One region of the Streptomyces sp. HNM0645 genome, then DNA from elsewhere that is predicted to be linked to it. Evidence: riboswitches for the same ligand, from Rfam matches in the RefSeq annotation. Region 1 holds a riboswitch; the other holds the start of a gene.

Region 1 (7,257 bases):
CCCACGCCGCCGATCTGTGCGCGGCGGCGGAGCACTGGGGCGACGGCGCGCCCGTCGCGGTCACGGGCCAGTCGATGGGGGCGTGCGTGGCGCTGCGGGCAGCCGCACGCCGCCCGGAGCTCTTCGACCGGCTGCTGATGATCGACGGGGGACTGCCGATGCCCCTGGAGGAGGGCGCCGATCCCGATGCCCTGCTCGACGCCTCGATGGGGCCGGTCCTGGCGCGGCTGACCCGGACGTTCGAGAGCGACGAGGCGTACGTGGACCTCTTCCGCACCCATCCCGCCCTCGGCCCCGAATGGAACGACGACATCGAGGCGTACGTCCGCTACGACATCACGGGCCCCGCCGGCGCCCGTCGCTCCCGCGCCCAGGAGGGCCCGGTCCGCCTGGACGGCCACGCGCTGCTCACCTCGGCACCGGCTCTCGCCGAGGACCTGGCGGGGCTCGGGGTCCCGGCGATGCTGCTCCACGCGCCCCGGGGGCTGATGGGGGCGGAGCCGGGGATGCTGTCCGACGCGCTGGTCGCGCACTGGACGGCCCGGTCGCCGCGGCTGACGGCGGAGGCGGTGCCGGACTGCAACCACTACACGATCCTCATGGGCCCTCGGGCGAAGACGGTCGCCGACCGGCTCGTGGGCATGGTGTGAGGCCTGGTACCCGCCCCAGCGCACGCGCCGGAGCGCGGGCGGGGCGCGGTGCCCCACCGGTCCTGGTGCCCGCGCAGGCAATCCGACTTATGGTGCAAGGAGTCGGCTTCAGCTCGTCGCACCTCGGTGCGCAAAGCCCGGCCCTCCAGTGCACACCGCTCGGAAAGGGTGGACCCGATGCACCCAGCCCTCAGCTCCGACGACCTGGTCCGGCTCCGCCGGCAGCGCCCCTATCCCGCGGTGTCGGTGATCATGCCCACGCACCGCCGTGAACCGGACAGCGCGCAGGACCCGGTCCGGCTGCGCAATCTCATGACCGAGGCCAAGGAGCAGCTCAAGGCCGATCCCGCCGTCACCCGGGACACCCGGATCGACGTGTCCGAGCAGCTCGACCGGGCACTGGCCGAGATCGACCTGGTGCACGCGGAGGACGGGCTCGTGGTCTTCGCCGCGCCGGGCGAGCACGAGGTGTGGACGCTCGGCCGGCCGGTGCCCGAGCGCGTGGTGCTGTCGGACACCTATCTGACCCGCAACCTCGTCTCGGCACAGGCCGCCGAGCGCCCCTTCTGGGTCCTGGCGGTCGCCTCGGACCGGGCCACCCTGTGGAGCGGCGCGGCCGACCGCCTCACCGAGGAGCGCACCGGGGCCTTCCCGATGTCCCGTCCCGCGGAGAACTTCGACGCCGAGCGCCAGGAGCGGATCGGCGACGTGCCCAGCACCTTCCGGGACGAGGACACCCGGCACTTCCTGCGCGAGGCCGACACGGCGCTCGCCTCGGTGCTGAAGGCCGACCCGCGGCCGCTGTACGTGACCGGCGAGCCCGCCGCGCTCGCGCTCCTCGACGACGTCGGCACGGCCGCGAAGGGCCAGGCCGTCCACGCGCCCCGGGGCGGGGTGGCGGGCGGCTCGGCCGACGCGGTCTGGCAGGCGGTGCGGCCGTCCGTCGAGGCCCGCGCGCGGCAGGAGGTCTCCGGCGTTCTCGAGGAGCTGGACCGGGCCAGGGGCAGGCGTGCCTTCGCCGCCGGAGTCGACGAGATCCGCCAGAACGTGGAGACGGGCCGGGTCGCGCTGCTCGCCGTGGAGGAGAACTACCGCGAGACGGTGCGGGACACGGGCGCCCACCTCCTGCCCGCCGACACCGGTGACCTGGACGCGCTGGTCGACGTCGTGGACGAGATCGTCGAGAAGTCCCTGGAGACGGGGGCGCAGGTGCGGTTCGTCCCCGACGGCACGCTCGCGGGGATGGGCGGCATCGCGAGCGCGCTGCGCTACTGACCGGCCTCCGCCGGACGGCCGTCGCCGTGGGGAACCTCCCGGCCGCTCCCGCGGACGGTGCCGACGGGTTGGCGGGAGCGCGGTGCCGTGCGGGCCGTTTGCGCCGATACTGGCAGAGGGTGTGCGGCCCGTACCGCCACGGCCCGGCCTGAGAGGACACCGTCCGGAGTGATCGCCAGTCCCACCAGGAGGTTCCCATGAGGATGCTCATCAATGTCCCCGAGACGGTCGTGGCCGACGGCCTGCGCGGTCTGGCCGCGGCGCACCCCGGGCTGAACGTCGACGTGGAGAACAGGGTCGTGGTGCGGGGGGACGCTCCGGTCGTGGGCAAGGTGGGCCTGGTGTCCGGCGGCGGGTCGGGCCACGAGCCCCTGCACGGCGGGTTCGTGGGGGTGGGGATGCTCTCGGCGGCGTGCCCCGGCGAGGTCTTCACGTCGCCGGTGCCGGACCAGATGGCCCGCGCCGCGGCGGCGGTGGACAGCGGGGCGGGCGTGCTCTTCGTGGTGAAGAACTACACCGGCGACGTGCTGAACTTCGACATGGCGCAGGAACTCGCCGAGGACGAGGGCGTCCAGGTGGCCAAGGTGCTCGTCAACGACGACGTGGCCGTGCAGGACAGCCTCTACACGGCGGGCCGGCGCGGTACGGGCGCGACGCTCTTCGTGGAGAAGATCGCGGGCGCCGCGGCGGAGGAGGGTGCGCCGCTGGAGCGGGTCGAGGCCGTCGCCCGCCGGGTCAACGAGCGGTCGCGCAGCTTCGGTGTCGCGCTCAGCGCCGTCACGACCCCCGCCAAGGGCACCCCGACGTTCGACCTGCCGTCCGGTGAGCTGGAGTTGGGGATCGGCATCCACGGCGAGCCCGGCCGGGAGAGGCGGCCGATGATGACGTCGCGGGAGATCGCGGACTTCGCGGTGAACGCGGTCCTGGAGGATCTGCAGCCGTCGAGTCCGGTGCTGGCGCTGGTCAACGGCATGGGCGCGACACCGCTGCTGGAGCTGTACGGGTTCAACGCGGAGGTCCACCGGGTGCTCGCAGAGCGGGGAGTGCCGGTGGCCCGGACCCTGGTCGGCAACTACGTCACCTCGCTCGACATGGCCGGCTGCTCGGTGACTCTGTGCGAGGCGGACGAGGAGATCCTGCGGCTGTGGGACGCCCCCGTGGAGACGCCCGCGCTGCGCTGGGGCCGCTGAGCCATGCCCGGCCCGGCCGACGGCGGCTCCGCTCCCGCGGGCCGCGACGACGCGCGCGGGGAAGCCGGTGCGCCACGAGAAGGAGGCGCTGTGCTCGACGCGGATTTCTTCCTCCGCTGGATGAACGCCCTGGCCGAGGCGGTGGACCGCGAGGCGGGCCGGCTGACCGAGCTCGACGCCGCGATCGGGGACGCCGACCACGGAACCAATCTGCAGCGGGGTTTCACGGCGGTGAGGGCGGCGCTGGAGAAGGACGCGCCGGACACCCCCGGTGCCGTACTGATGCTGACCGGGCGGCAGTTGATCTCGACGGTCGGCGGGGCGTCGGGGCCGCTGTACGGGACGCTGCTGCGGCGGGCCGGCAAGGCGCTCGGTGACGAGGCCGAGGTGTCGCGCGCGCAGCTCGCCGAGGCGCTGCGCGCGGGGATCGCGGCGGTGGCGCAACTCGGCGGCGCGAAGGCCGGGGACAAGACGATGCTGGACGCGCTGGAGCCCGCGGCCGCGGCGCTGGACGAGTCCTTCGCGGCCGCGCGGGAGGCCGCCGACGAGGGCGCGGCGGCGACCGTGCCGATGCTGGCCCGCAAGGGCCGGGCGAGCTATCTGGGCGTGCGCAGCATCGGGCACCAGGATCCGGGGGCGACGTCCTCCGCCCTGCTGGTCGGGGCCCTCGAGGAGGCCGCGCGATGACCGGCCCGGTCGGGATCGTCCTCGTCTCGCACAGCGCGCAGGTCGCGGAGTCGGTCGCCGACCTCGCCCGGAGGCTGGCGGGCGCGGGCGACGCCGTGCCGGTCGCCGCGGCGGGCGGGGCAGCGGACGGCGGCCTCGGCACCAGTTCGGAGCTGACGGCACGTGCCGCCCACGAGGTGGACAGGGGAGCCGGGGTGGCCGTGCTGGTCGACATCGGCAGCGCCGTGCTGACGGTCAAGGCGCTGCTGGCCGAGGGCGACGAACTTCCGGAGGGGACCAGGCTGGTGGACGCGCCGTTCGTGGAGGGCGCCGTCGCCGCGGTGGTCACCGCGGCCGCCGGCGCGGATCTGGACGCGGTGGAGGCGGCGGCCGTGGAGGCGTACGACTACCGCAAGGTGTGACCGTAAGCATCCGTGCGCGGCTTGTGACGCACCTGGTCAACACACTAATGTCGCAGGGCCTTGGTGAACGGGAAACCGGTGGAGTACCGGTGCGGCCCTCGCCACTGTGATCGGGAAGTCCGGCTCTCTCCGCAAGGAAGCCACTGGACCGCCACGGGAGACCGTGGTGTCCGGGAAGGCGGAGCCCGGGCGGCAGGACCCGTCAGCCAGGAGACCGGCCAGGGCGCGTTGTCCATCCACGAGGTGCTGGAGAGGGTCTCCCAACCATGCATATAGCCGAGGGGTATCTGCCCCCTGTGCACGCGGCCGCCTGGGGCGTCGCGTCCGCCCCCTTCGTGATCCACGGCGTACGGGCGCTCACCCGTGAGGTCAGGGCGAATCCCGATTCCACCCTGCTGCTCGGCGCGTCGGGCGCCTTCACCTTCGTCCTGTCGGCACTCAAGATCCCTTCCGTGACCGGCAGTTGCTCGCACCCGACCGGCACGGGGCTGGGCGCGATCCTGTTCCGGCCACCGATCATGGCCGTGCTCGGCACGATCACCCTGCTCTTCCAGGCGCTGCTGCTGGCCCACGGCGGACTGACCACGCTCGGCGCGAACGTGTTCTCGATGGCGATCGTCGGGCCGTGGGCCGGGTTCGCGGTGTACGCGCTGCTGCGGCGGTCCGGGGCGCCGCTGATGGTGGGCGTGTTCTTCGGCGCGTTCGTCGCGGACCTGTCCACGTACTGCGTGACCAGCGTGCAGCTGGCGCTGGCGTTCCCCGACCCGGGCAGCGGCGTGGTCGGCGCCCTGGCCAAGTTCGGCGGCATCTTCGCGCTCACCCAGATCCCGCTGGCCGTCAGCGAGGGCCTGCTCACCGTGTTGGTGATGCGGCTGCTCGTGCAGTCCAGCAAGGGTGAGCTGACCCGCCTCGGAGTGCTCCTCCAGGGCGGGGCCAAGAAGGAGGCCGCGGTCCGATGAGCCGTAACGCGAAGATCAACACGCTGCTGATGGCGATCGTGGCGGCGCTGGCGGTGCTGCCGCTCGCCCTCGGCCTGGGCGACCACAAGGAGGAGCCCTTCACGGGCGCCGACGGGGAGGCGGAGACCGCCATCACGGAGATCGCGCCGGACTACGAGCCCTGGTTCGCGCCGCTCTACGAACCCCCTTCCGGGGAGGTCGAGTCGGCGTTGTTCGCTCTCCAGGCGGCTCTGGGTGCCGGTGTCCTGGCGTACTACTTCGGGCTGCGCAAGGGGCGCCGGCAGGGTGAGGCGCGGGCGGCGGCCGCCGGGGACGGGCGGGCGCCCGGCAGCGGCTCCGCCGGTTCCGTCGGCTCGGGCGCGTAGCCGCCGATGCTGCCGATAGACGCGGCGGCGCACAGCAGCCGCTGGCGCCGCCGTCATCCGTGCGAGAAGGCGGCACTCGGGCTCGGGCTGACGGTCTGCGCCGTCTCACTGCCGCCGTGGCCGGGTGCCGTCCTGGTCGCCGCGGCGGCCGTGGCCGTACTGCTCGGGCCCGCCGGCGTGGCGCCGCGGCAGCTGTGGCGGGCGTGGCGCATTCCGCTGGGGTTCTGCGTCACGGGTGCGATTCCGCTGCTGTTCTCGGTGGGCGACCCGGACGGATTCGTGGTGCTCGCGCCGGACGGACCGCTGCACGCGGTCCGGCTGCTGCTGCGGACGTCCGCCGCCTCGCTCGGGGTGCTGCTGTTCGCGTTCACCACGCCGGTGTCGGACCTGCTGCCAAGGCTGGTCCGGGCCGGGGTGCCCGGGCCCGTCGTGGACGTGGCCCTCGTGATGTACCGGATCGGCTTTCTGCTGCTCGACACCGTGCACCGGGTCCGCCAGGCCCAGGCGGCGCGGCTCGGGCACACGACCCGGGCGGCGGCCTGGCGGTCCCTCGCCGGGCTCGCCGCGACCGCCTTCGTGCGGGCCTTCGACCGGGCCCAGCGGCTGCAGACCGGGCTCGCCGGGCGCGGCTACGACGGGACGCTGCGGGTCCTGGTGCCGCCCGCGACGGTGTCGGCGCGCTTCCTGGTGGCGACCGCCGGGCTGCTCGCGGGGATCGTCGCCCTCACCCTCGTACTGGAAAGGTCCGTACTGTGAGCACGTCCGTGGACGAGAGCGCACCCGGGGCCGCGGCGCCCCTGGTGGAACTGGCCGGCGCGGGATTCTCCTACCCGGACGGCCCGCCGGTGCTGCGCGGTGTCGACTTCGCCGTGCCGGGAGGACGCTCCCTGGCGCTGCTGGGCCGCAACGGCAGCGGCAAGACGACCCTGATGCGGCTCCTCAGCGGCGGGCTGCACTGCGCGGAGGGCAGGCTCCTGCTCCACGGCGAGCCGGTGGTGTACGACCGCGGCGGGCTGAACCGGCTGCGGACGACGGTGCAGCTCGTCGTGCAGGATCCGGACGACCAGTTGTTCGCCGCGTCGGTGGGCCAGGACGTGTCGTTCGGGCCGATGAACCTGGGGCTGCCGGAGCCGGAGGTACGGGCCCGGGTCGCGGAGGCACTGGACGCCTTGGACATCACGGCACTGGAGGACCGCCCGACGCATCTGCTGTCGTACGGGCAGCGCAAGCGGGCGGCGATCGCGGGCGCGGTGGCCATGCGACCGCGTGTGCTCGTCCTGGACGAGCCGACCGCGGGACTCGATCCGCACGGGCAGGAACGGCTGCTGGCGGCGTTGGAGCGGCTGCGGGAGGGCGGTACGACCGTGGTGATGGCCACGCACGACGTGGATCTGGCGCTGCGCTGGGCGGACGACGCCGCCGTGCTGTCCCCGGCCGGGCTGCGGACGGGGCCGGTCGCGGAGCTGCTGGCGGACCGGGAGCTGCTGGACTCGGCCCGGCTGCGCCTGCCGTGGGCGATGGCCGCGGAGGAGGTGCTGCGCGCCCACGGACTGCTGGAAGCGGGCAGGCCGGGCCCGCGGACCCCGGAGGAACTGGACCGCTGGGCCGTGCCGGCGTAGCGCATCTCACCCGGGCCTCGTTGTGCAACTTGTTGCATAACGAGGTCTCCGGCGTCTACAAAAGGGGGCGACGCTCATTGCGCGAGGAGGCGCCCCGATGACCCCCACCCC
Region 2 (7,257 bases), on a different contig from region 1:
GCCTCGCGGTGGCCGACGTCCACGGCGTACTCGTCACCCACCACCACCCGGACCACCACGGGCTGTCCGGCAGGGTCCGCGAGGCGTCCGGCGCGTGGATCGCGATGCACGCGGCCGACATCGCCGTCGTCCGCCGCACCCGGGAGGCCCGGCCCGGGGCCTGGCTCGACTACCTGGCCGGGAAGCTCACCGCCGTCGGCGCGCCGGAGGAGCACCTCGCCCCGCTGCTCGCGGCCCGCGAGCGCGGCCGGATGCGGGCCCTCCCCGGGCTGCGGGCGGCCCTGCCCGACCGCGAGATCGCACCCGGCGAACTGGTGGACCTCGCCGGACGGCGGCTGCGGGCCGTCTGGACTCCCGGCCACACGCCCGGCCATGTGTGCCTGCACCTGGAGGAGGAGCATCCGGCGAACCTCCCCGGCCGCGGCCGCCTCTTCTCCGGCGACCATCTGCTCCCCGGCATCAGCCCGCACATCGGCCTGTACGAGGACCCCGACGACTCCGCGGTCACCGACCCCCTCGGCGACTACCTGGACTCGCTGGAACGCGTCGGCCGCCTCGGCGCCGCCGAGGTGCTCCCGGCGCACCAGCACGCCTTCACCGACGCCCCGGCACGGGTCCGGGAGCTCCTCGCCCACCACGAGGAGCGGCTGACCGGGCTGCTGTCCCTCCTCGCCGCACCGCTGACCCCCTGGCAACTGGCAGAGCGCATGGAGTGGAACCGGCCGTGGGACGAGATCCCCTACGGCTCGCGCACCATCGCCGTCTCGGAGGCCGAGGCCCATCTGCGCCGCCTGGTGAAACTGGGCCGCGTGGAGGCGGTGCCGGGCAGCGCCCCGGTGGCGTACACCGCGGTCGGCTGAGCCGGAGTGCGAGGGCTGGATGAGCACGGCTCGGGCCACCGAGAGCCACCCGAGCCGGACCGTCCCGCCGACCGCTCCGGGCCACCGAGATCCATCCGAGCCGGACCCTCGCACAAGCCGCCGGCCCCTCTCCGAGAACCGCGCGGGGCCCGGTGGGCAGGGCCGTCGAGGGCCTCCTGCCGTACCCGGCCGCCCGTCCCGAGGGGCTGGGATTACGGGCCGGTAGAGTGTGCGAGTCGTCATCACACCCGTACGGGGGGAAGCCGGTGCGAATCCGGCACTGACCCGCAACCGTGAGCCGCCGTCGCCGGCGGCGAGTCGGAATGCCCTGTACCGGCCGTGACCGGCTCGTGCCATCGGGACCGGCCCGCTGGCAGGCACCGTCGAGGAATACGGGGCCGGAGCCTGGTACCCCAGCGTGCCTGTGCCCGGCTCCCCACAGGAGAGGCCCAGCCCGCCATGTCAGTTCGCCGCAGCGCAGCAGCGCTCGCCGCCGCTTCCGCCGTGTTCTGCGTGACCGCTGCTCCGGCAGCGACGGCCGCCCCCACCCCCTCCCCCTCGGCGGCGCTCCCGGCCGGGCTCTACGGCACGAAGGACCCGACCTACGACGGGGTGTGGCGACAGTCGCTGGCCCTGCTCGCCCAGGACGTCGCCAAGACCGTGCCCGCCGAGCAGGCCGTCGGGTGGCTCACCGGGCAGCAGTGCGAGAACGGCGGCTTCGCCTCCTACCGCGCGGACGCGTCCAAGCCGTGCGACGCGAAGACGATGCTGGACACCAATGCCACCGCGGCGGCGGTACAGGCCCTGCGTGCCCTCGGCGGCCACGGGGAGGCCGTGAACAAGGGCCTCGAGTGGCTGAAGTCCGTGCAGAACGAGGACGGCGGCTGGAGCTACAACCCCGGCATGCCGTCCGACGCGAACTCCACGTCCGTCGTGATCGGCGCCTTCGCCGCGGCCAAGGCGCGGCCCGGCGAGGTGAAGTCGAAGAGCGGCAAGAGCCCGTTCGACGCGCTGGTCACGTTCGCCGTGCCATGCGCCGACAAGGCCGGCGGCGGTGCGTTCGCCTACCAGCCGGACGAGGCCGGAAAGCTCCTCGCCAACGGCGACGCCACCGCGGCCGCCGTGCTCGCCGGGCTGGGCCGCGGCCTGGTCGTCTCCGGCCCGGAGCCGGACGGCGGCCCCGCCGCCTGCACCTCCCCGGCGAAGGCCACCCCGGAGCAGTCGGCCCGCAACGGCGCCGCGTACCTGGCCACGGCGCTCGCGAAGACCGGCCATCTGGACTCGCCGCCGATGCCGGGCGCCGCCGACCCGGCCCCGCTCCCGGACTTCGGCAACACCGCGGACGCGGTCCTCGCGCTCTCGGCCGCCGGGCACGGCGACAAGGCGGACAGGGCGGTCCAGTGGCTGGAGAAGAACTCCGCGGCGTGGGCGAAGGACGGCGGCCCGGCGGCGTACGCGCAGCTGATCCTCGCCGCGCACGCCCATGGCGACGACCCGCGGGACTTCGGCGGCGCCGACCTCGTACGGCAGCTCAACGCGACCGGTCCCGCGCCGGCCTCCACCACCGAGCCGCCGGCTCCGCGCACGAAGAGCGACGCGGGCGAGGAGCACAAGGGCGGCGACAGCGCCGGGATCTGGTGGATCGTCGGCGCCGGCCTCGCGGCCGGTGCCGGCATAGGCATCCTGATCAGCGGCCGCCGGAAGAGCAAGCAGCAGTGATGCGCAGGCGACTGACCGCGCTCCTCCTCGCGCTCGGCACCGTGCTCGCGGTGCCGGGCGTGGCGGGGCAGGCGCAGGCGCAGGCGGCGGGATACCGGTACTGGTCGTTCTGGCAGTCCGGCGGTACCGCCTGGGCCTACGCCACCCAGGGTCCGGCCACGGCGCGGCCGGCCGACGGCTCGGTGGACGGATACCGCTTCTCCGTCAGCGCGGACTCGCAGGACTCGGCGAAGCCGCGTACCGCCCCCTCCTTCTCCCAGTTGTGCGCGGACACCCCGGCGAAGCCCGGCACCAAACGGGTCGGGGTCGTGATCGACTTCGGCACCGAGGCGGACGCGCCGTCCGGTGAGCGGCCCCCGTCCGCGCCGGCGTCCGGCTGCGCCGCGGTCCCCTCGGACGCCACCAGCGCGGAGGCCCTGGCGGCGGTGGCCAAGCCGCTCCGCTACAACTCGGACGCGCTGCTGTGCGCGATCTCCGGTTACCCGAGGACGGGCTGCGGCGAGCAGGTCTCGGCCGGGGACCCGGCGCCCGCGGAGTCCGGCGCCTCCGCCCCGCCGGCCGGGAAGCCCTCCGGGGCGGCCGGCGGCGAGGCGGCCGGCGGGGGCCCCACGCTGGGGCTCTTCGCGGGCATCGCGGCCGTGCTCGCGCTGGGCGGGGCGGCGTTCTGGCAGTCCCGCCGCCGCGGATGACCCGGACGCCCGTGCCCACGCCGGCGGACGACCCCGCGGAGCCGCACGGACGGCGGCGTCCCGTCCGACTGCTGGGCGGTGTCCCGCACGCCCGCCCCGGCGACCGGGAGCCGGGCGCGGGCCGGGGCTCCGGAAGCGGTCCGGTCGACGGCCCCGGAAGCGGTCCGGACGCGGACACGGGCTCCGGCGAAGGTTCCGGCAGCGGCCCGGTCGGCGGCCCGGACGACGGGAGCCACGAGAGCGGCGCCGCGCCCCGCGGCAGTCGGCCGTCCGGCCGGGCCCCGCGGGAGCGCCGACCGCTGCGCGGTGCCCTGCGGGCGCCCGCCGCCGGCCGGAGCAACGCGCTGCACGCCGGAGCCTGGTGGGTCTGGGCGCTCGGCCTCGCCACGGCCGCTTCGCGGACGACCAATCCCCTCCTCCTCGGGCTGCTGGTGGGCGTCGCCGGATACGTCGTGGCGGCCCGGCGCACGGACGCCCCCTGGGCCCGTTCGTACGGCGCCTTCGTCAAGCTCGGCCTCGCCGTGATCGCGATCCGGCTGGTGTTCTCCGTCGTCCTCGGTTCGCCCATCCCGGGCACCCGCGTCCTGCTCACACTGCCCGAGGTGCCCCTGCCGGACTGGGCGCGGGGCGTCAGGGTCGGTGGCCGGGTGACGGCGGAGCAGATGGTGTTCGCGCTGTACGACGGGGCGAAGCTGGCGACCCTGCTGATCTGTCTCGGCGCGGCGAACGCGCTCGCGAACCCGGCCCGGCTGCTGAAGTCGCTCCCGGGCGCGCTGTACGAGGCGGGGGTCGCCGTCGTCGTCGCCATGACGTTCGCGCCGAACATGGTCGCCGACGTGCTCCGGCTCCGTACCGCACGGCGGCTGCGGGGCCGTCCGACGGGCGGGGTCAAGGCGGTCCTGCAGATCGGGCTGCCGGTCCTGGAGGGGGCGCTGGAGCGTTCGGTCGCGGTCGCCGCGTCCATGGACGCGCGCGGCTACGGCCGTACCGCGCAGGTGCCCCCGGCCGTGCGGCGCACCACCACCGCGCTCACCCTCGGCGGGCTGCTCGGCGTGTGCGCCGGTTCGTACGGACTGCTCGCCGCGGAAGGCTCGGGGTACGGCCTCCCCGTGCTCCTCGGCGGGTTCGCGGCGGCGCTGGGCGGGCTGTGGCTCGGCGGACGGCGCCAGGTCCGCACCCGTTACCGCCCGGACCGCTGGGGTCCGAGGGCCTGGCTGGTGGCCGGTTCCGGCGTCGTCGTGGCGGCGCTGATGATCCGCGCGGGCGCCTACCAGCCCGGTGCGCTGCATCCCGGCGTCGTCCCCCTGACCGTGCCCGCCCTGCCGCTGTGGCCCGCCGCGGCGGTGCTGGTGGGCCTGTTGCCCGCGTTCGTGGCGCCCGTGCCGCCGAAGGAGTCCACGTCATGATCCGCTTCGAGAACGTCTCGGTGACGTACGGCGACGCCGCGGCGGCGCCGGCGGTCTCCGGGGTGGACCTCACCGTCCCGGAGGGCGAGCTCGTCCTGCTGGTCGGGCCCTCGGGAGTCGGCAAGTCGACACTGCTGGGGGCGGTCTCCGGGCTGGTGCCGCACTTCACGGGCGGCACGCTGCGGGGTCGGGTGACGGTCGACGGGCGCGACACCCGCACCCACAAGCCGCGCGAACTCGCCGACGTCGTCGGCACGGTGGGCCAGGATCCGCTCGCGCACTTCGTCACCGACACGGTCGAGGACGAGCTGGCGTACGGAATGGAGTCGCTGGGGCTGGCGCCCGCCGTGATGCGAAGGCGGGTCGAGGAGACGCTGGACCTGCTGGGGCTGGCGGAACTCCGCGACCGTCCCCTCGCGACGCTCTCGGGTGGGCAGCGGCAGCGGGTCGCGATCGGGTCCGTGCTGACCCCGCACCCGAAGGTGCTGGTCCTCGACGAACCGACGTCCGCGCTCGACCCCGCGGCGGCGGAGGAGGTGCTGGCGGTGCTCCAACGGCTCGTCCACGACCTGGGGACGACGGTCCTGATGGCCGAGCACCGGCTGGAGCGGGTGGTGCAGTACGCGGACCGGGTCGTTCTGATGCCCGCGCCCGGCGAGCCCCCGGTGTCGGGCGCCCCCGCCGACGTCATGTCCTTCTCCCCGGTCCGCCCCCCGGTCGTCGCTCTCGGCCACCTCGCGGGCTGGGCCCCGCTCCCCCTCTCCGTCCGCGACGCCCGCCGCCACGCGGGCGAACTGCGCGCCCGGCTGGCGGGGGTGACGCCGGCAGCCGCGCGGGGCACACGCCCTTCGGCGCGCGGGGAGGTGGCCGGGGAGGCCGGGCCCGCGGCCACCGTCTCGTCCTCCGCCCGCACGGTGGACGGCACGGACACGACCGGCGGAGCAGCGCCGGGCCCGGCGCGTGCCGATGTCCCAGGCCCCGCGGCGCGCGGGCGGCGAACCGCCAGGGGAAGAGGGCCGGCCGCCCTGGTCCCGCGGTTCGGGCGCGGGCGGGCCCGGAAGGTCGAGCCGGGTGGGGAGTACGACCCGGCGGTGCTCGTGGAGGCCGCGCGGCTCGGGGTGCGGCGCGGTCGGATCGAGGCGCTGCGGCGGGTCGATCTCGTGGTCGCGCCCGGAGAGACCGTCGCCCTCATGGGCCGCAACGGCGCCGGGAAGTCGACGCTGCTGGGCAGCCTCGTCGGCATGGTCGAGCCCGCGTCGGGCACGGTCCGGGTCGGCGGGAGCCCCCCTCACCGCACCCCGCCCGCCGAGTTGGTGCGGCGCGTCGCGCTCGTTCCCCAGGAACCGCGGGATCTGCTGTACGCGGACACGGTCGGGGCCGAGTGCGCCGCCGCGGACGCGGACGCCGGGGCCGCGCCCGGGACCTGCCGGGAGCTGGTCTCCACGCTGCTCCCCGGGGTGGCGGACGCCACCCACCCCCGGGATCTGTCCGAAGGACAGCGGCTGGCACTCGCCCTCGCGATCGTGCTGGCCGCCCGTCCCCCGCTCCTGCTGCTCGACGAGCCGACCCGCGGCCTCGACTACGCGGCGAAGTCGCGACTCGTCACCGTGCTGCGCGGCCTGGCGGCCGAGGGCCACGGCATCGTGCTGGCCACGCATGACGTGGAACTCGCCGCGGAGACAGCGGACCGTGTGGTGATCCTCGCGGGCGGCGAGGTCGTCGCGGACGGACCGACGGCCGACGTGGTCGTCTCCTCCCCCGCCTTCGCCCCTCAGGTCGCCAAGATCCTCGCTCCGGAGCCGTGGCTCACCGTCGCCCAGGTGGAGGCGGCCCTGTGAGCAGCGCCGACACCACCGGGCGACCCGACCGGCAGGTCGGACCTGACCTGCACGACCTGCACGACGGACACGACCGACCCGACCAGGGCGACCGACCCGATCGGGGCGACCTGCACGGGACCGCGCGCCGCCCCGTCCCCGCCCGCACCGCCCGCCCCGTGCGCCTCGGCCCCCGCGCCGTCACCGCCCTCGTCCTCATCAGCGCGATCGGTGTCGTGGCCTTCGGCTGGCCGCTGCTCGCCGACGCGGACGCCACCGTCACCGGCCACGCACAGGACGCCCCCTGGCTGTTCGCCGCCCTGCTCCCCCTCCTCGTCGGTGTGGTGGTCGCGACCATCGCCGACGGCGGGATGGACGCGAAGGCCGTCGCCATGCTCGGTGTGCTCGCCGCGGTGGGCGCGGCGCTCCGGCCGCTCGGCGCGGGCACGGCGGGACTGGAGCCGATGTTCTTCCTGATGGTGCTCAGCGGCCGGGTGCTCGGGCCCGGGTTCGGGTTCGTCCTCGGGTCGGTGACGATGTTCGCGTCCGCCCTGCTCACGGGCGGGGTCGGGCCGTGGATGCCGTTCCAGATGCTCTCCATGGGCTGGTTCACGATGGGCGCGGGTCTCCTGCCGGGCGCGCACCGCCTCAGGGGCCGTGCGGAGCTGCTGATGCTCGCGGGGTACGGTTTCGCCGCGGCGTTCGCGTACGGCACGGTCATGAACCTCTACGGCTGGACGCTCGTACCGGGCCTCGCCTCCGGCAT

Evidence for each region. Region 1 has a riboswitch for cobalamin ahead of QMZ92_RS11705 (energy-coupling factor ABC transporter permease). Riboswitches for the same ligand answer to the same signal wherever they lie in the genome.
Region 2: it holds a riboswitch for cobalamin, as region 1 does, so the genes downstream of both, QMZ92_RS31135 (SCO2321 family membrane protein) here and QMZ92_RS11705 (energy-coupling factor ABC transporter permease) in region 1, are expected to answer to the same signal.

The regions. Positions count from the first base shown of each region.
Region 1 is NZ_JASHLT010000014.1:161,866-169,122, forward strand. It holds gene QMZ92_RS11680 (alpha/beta hydrolase) at 1-650, shown strand, start outside; gene QMZ92_RS11685 (baeRF3 domain-containing protein) at 828-1,925, shown strand; gene dhaK (dihydroxyacetone kinase subunit DhaK) at 2,123-3,115, shown strand; gene dhaL (dihydroxyacetone kinase subunit DhaL) at 3,206-3,802, shown strand; gene QMZ92_RS11700 (PTS-dependent dihydroxyacetone kinase phosphotransferase subunit DhaM) at 3,799-4,203, shown strand; cobalamin riboswitch at 4,248-4,440, shown strand; gene QMZ92_RS11705 (energy-coupling factor ABC transporter permease) at 4,470-5,162, shown strand; gene QMZ92_RS11710 (energy-coupling factor ABC transporter substrate-binding protein) at 5,159-5,527, shown strand; gene cbiQ (cobalt ECF transporter T component CbiQ) at 5,534-6,283, shown strand; gene QMZ92_RS11720 (energy-coupling factor ABC transporter ATP-binding protein) at 6,280-7,146, shown strand; gene QMZ92_RS11725 (NADPH-dependent 2,4-dienoyl-CoA reductase) at 7,244-7,257, shown strand, end outside.
Region 2 is NZ_JASHLT010000059.1:23,312-30,568, forward strand. It holds gene QMZ92_RS31130 (Strvi_7410 family MBL fold metallo-hydrolase) at 1-860, shown strand, start outside; cobalamin riboswitch at 1,070-1,206, shown strand; gene QMZ92_RS31135 (SCO2321 family membrane protein) at 1,320-2,579, shown strand; gene QMZ92_RS31140 (SCO2322 family protein) at 2,579-3,268, shown strand; gene QMZ92_RS31145 (energy-coupling factor transporter transmembrane protein EcfT) at 3,568-4,674, shown strand; gene QMZ92_RS31150 (ABC transporter ATP-binding protein) at 4,671-6,512, shown strand; gene QMZ92_RS31155 (ECF transporter S component) at 6,623-7,257, shown strand, end outside.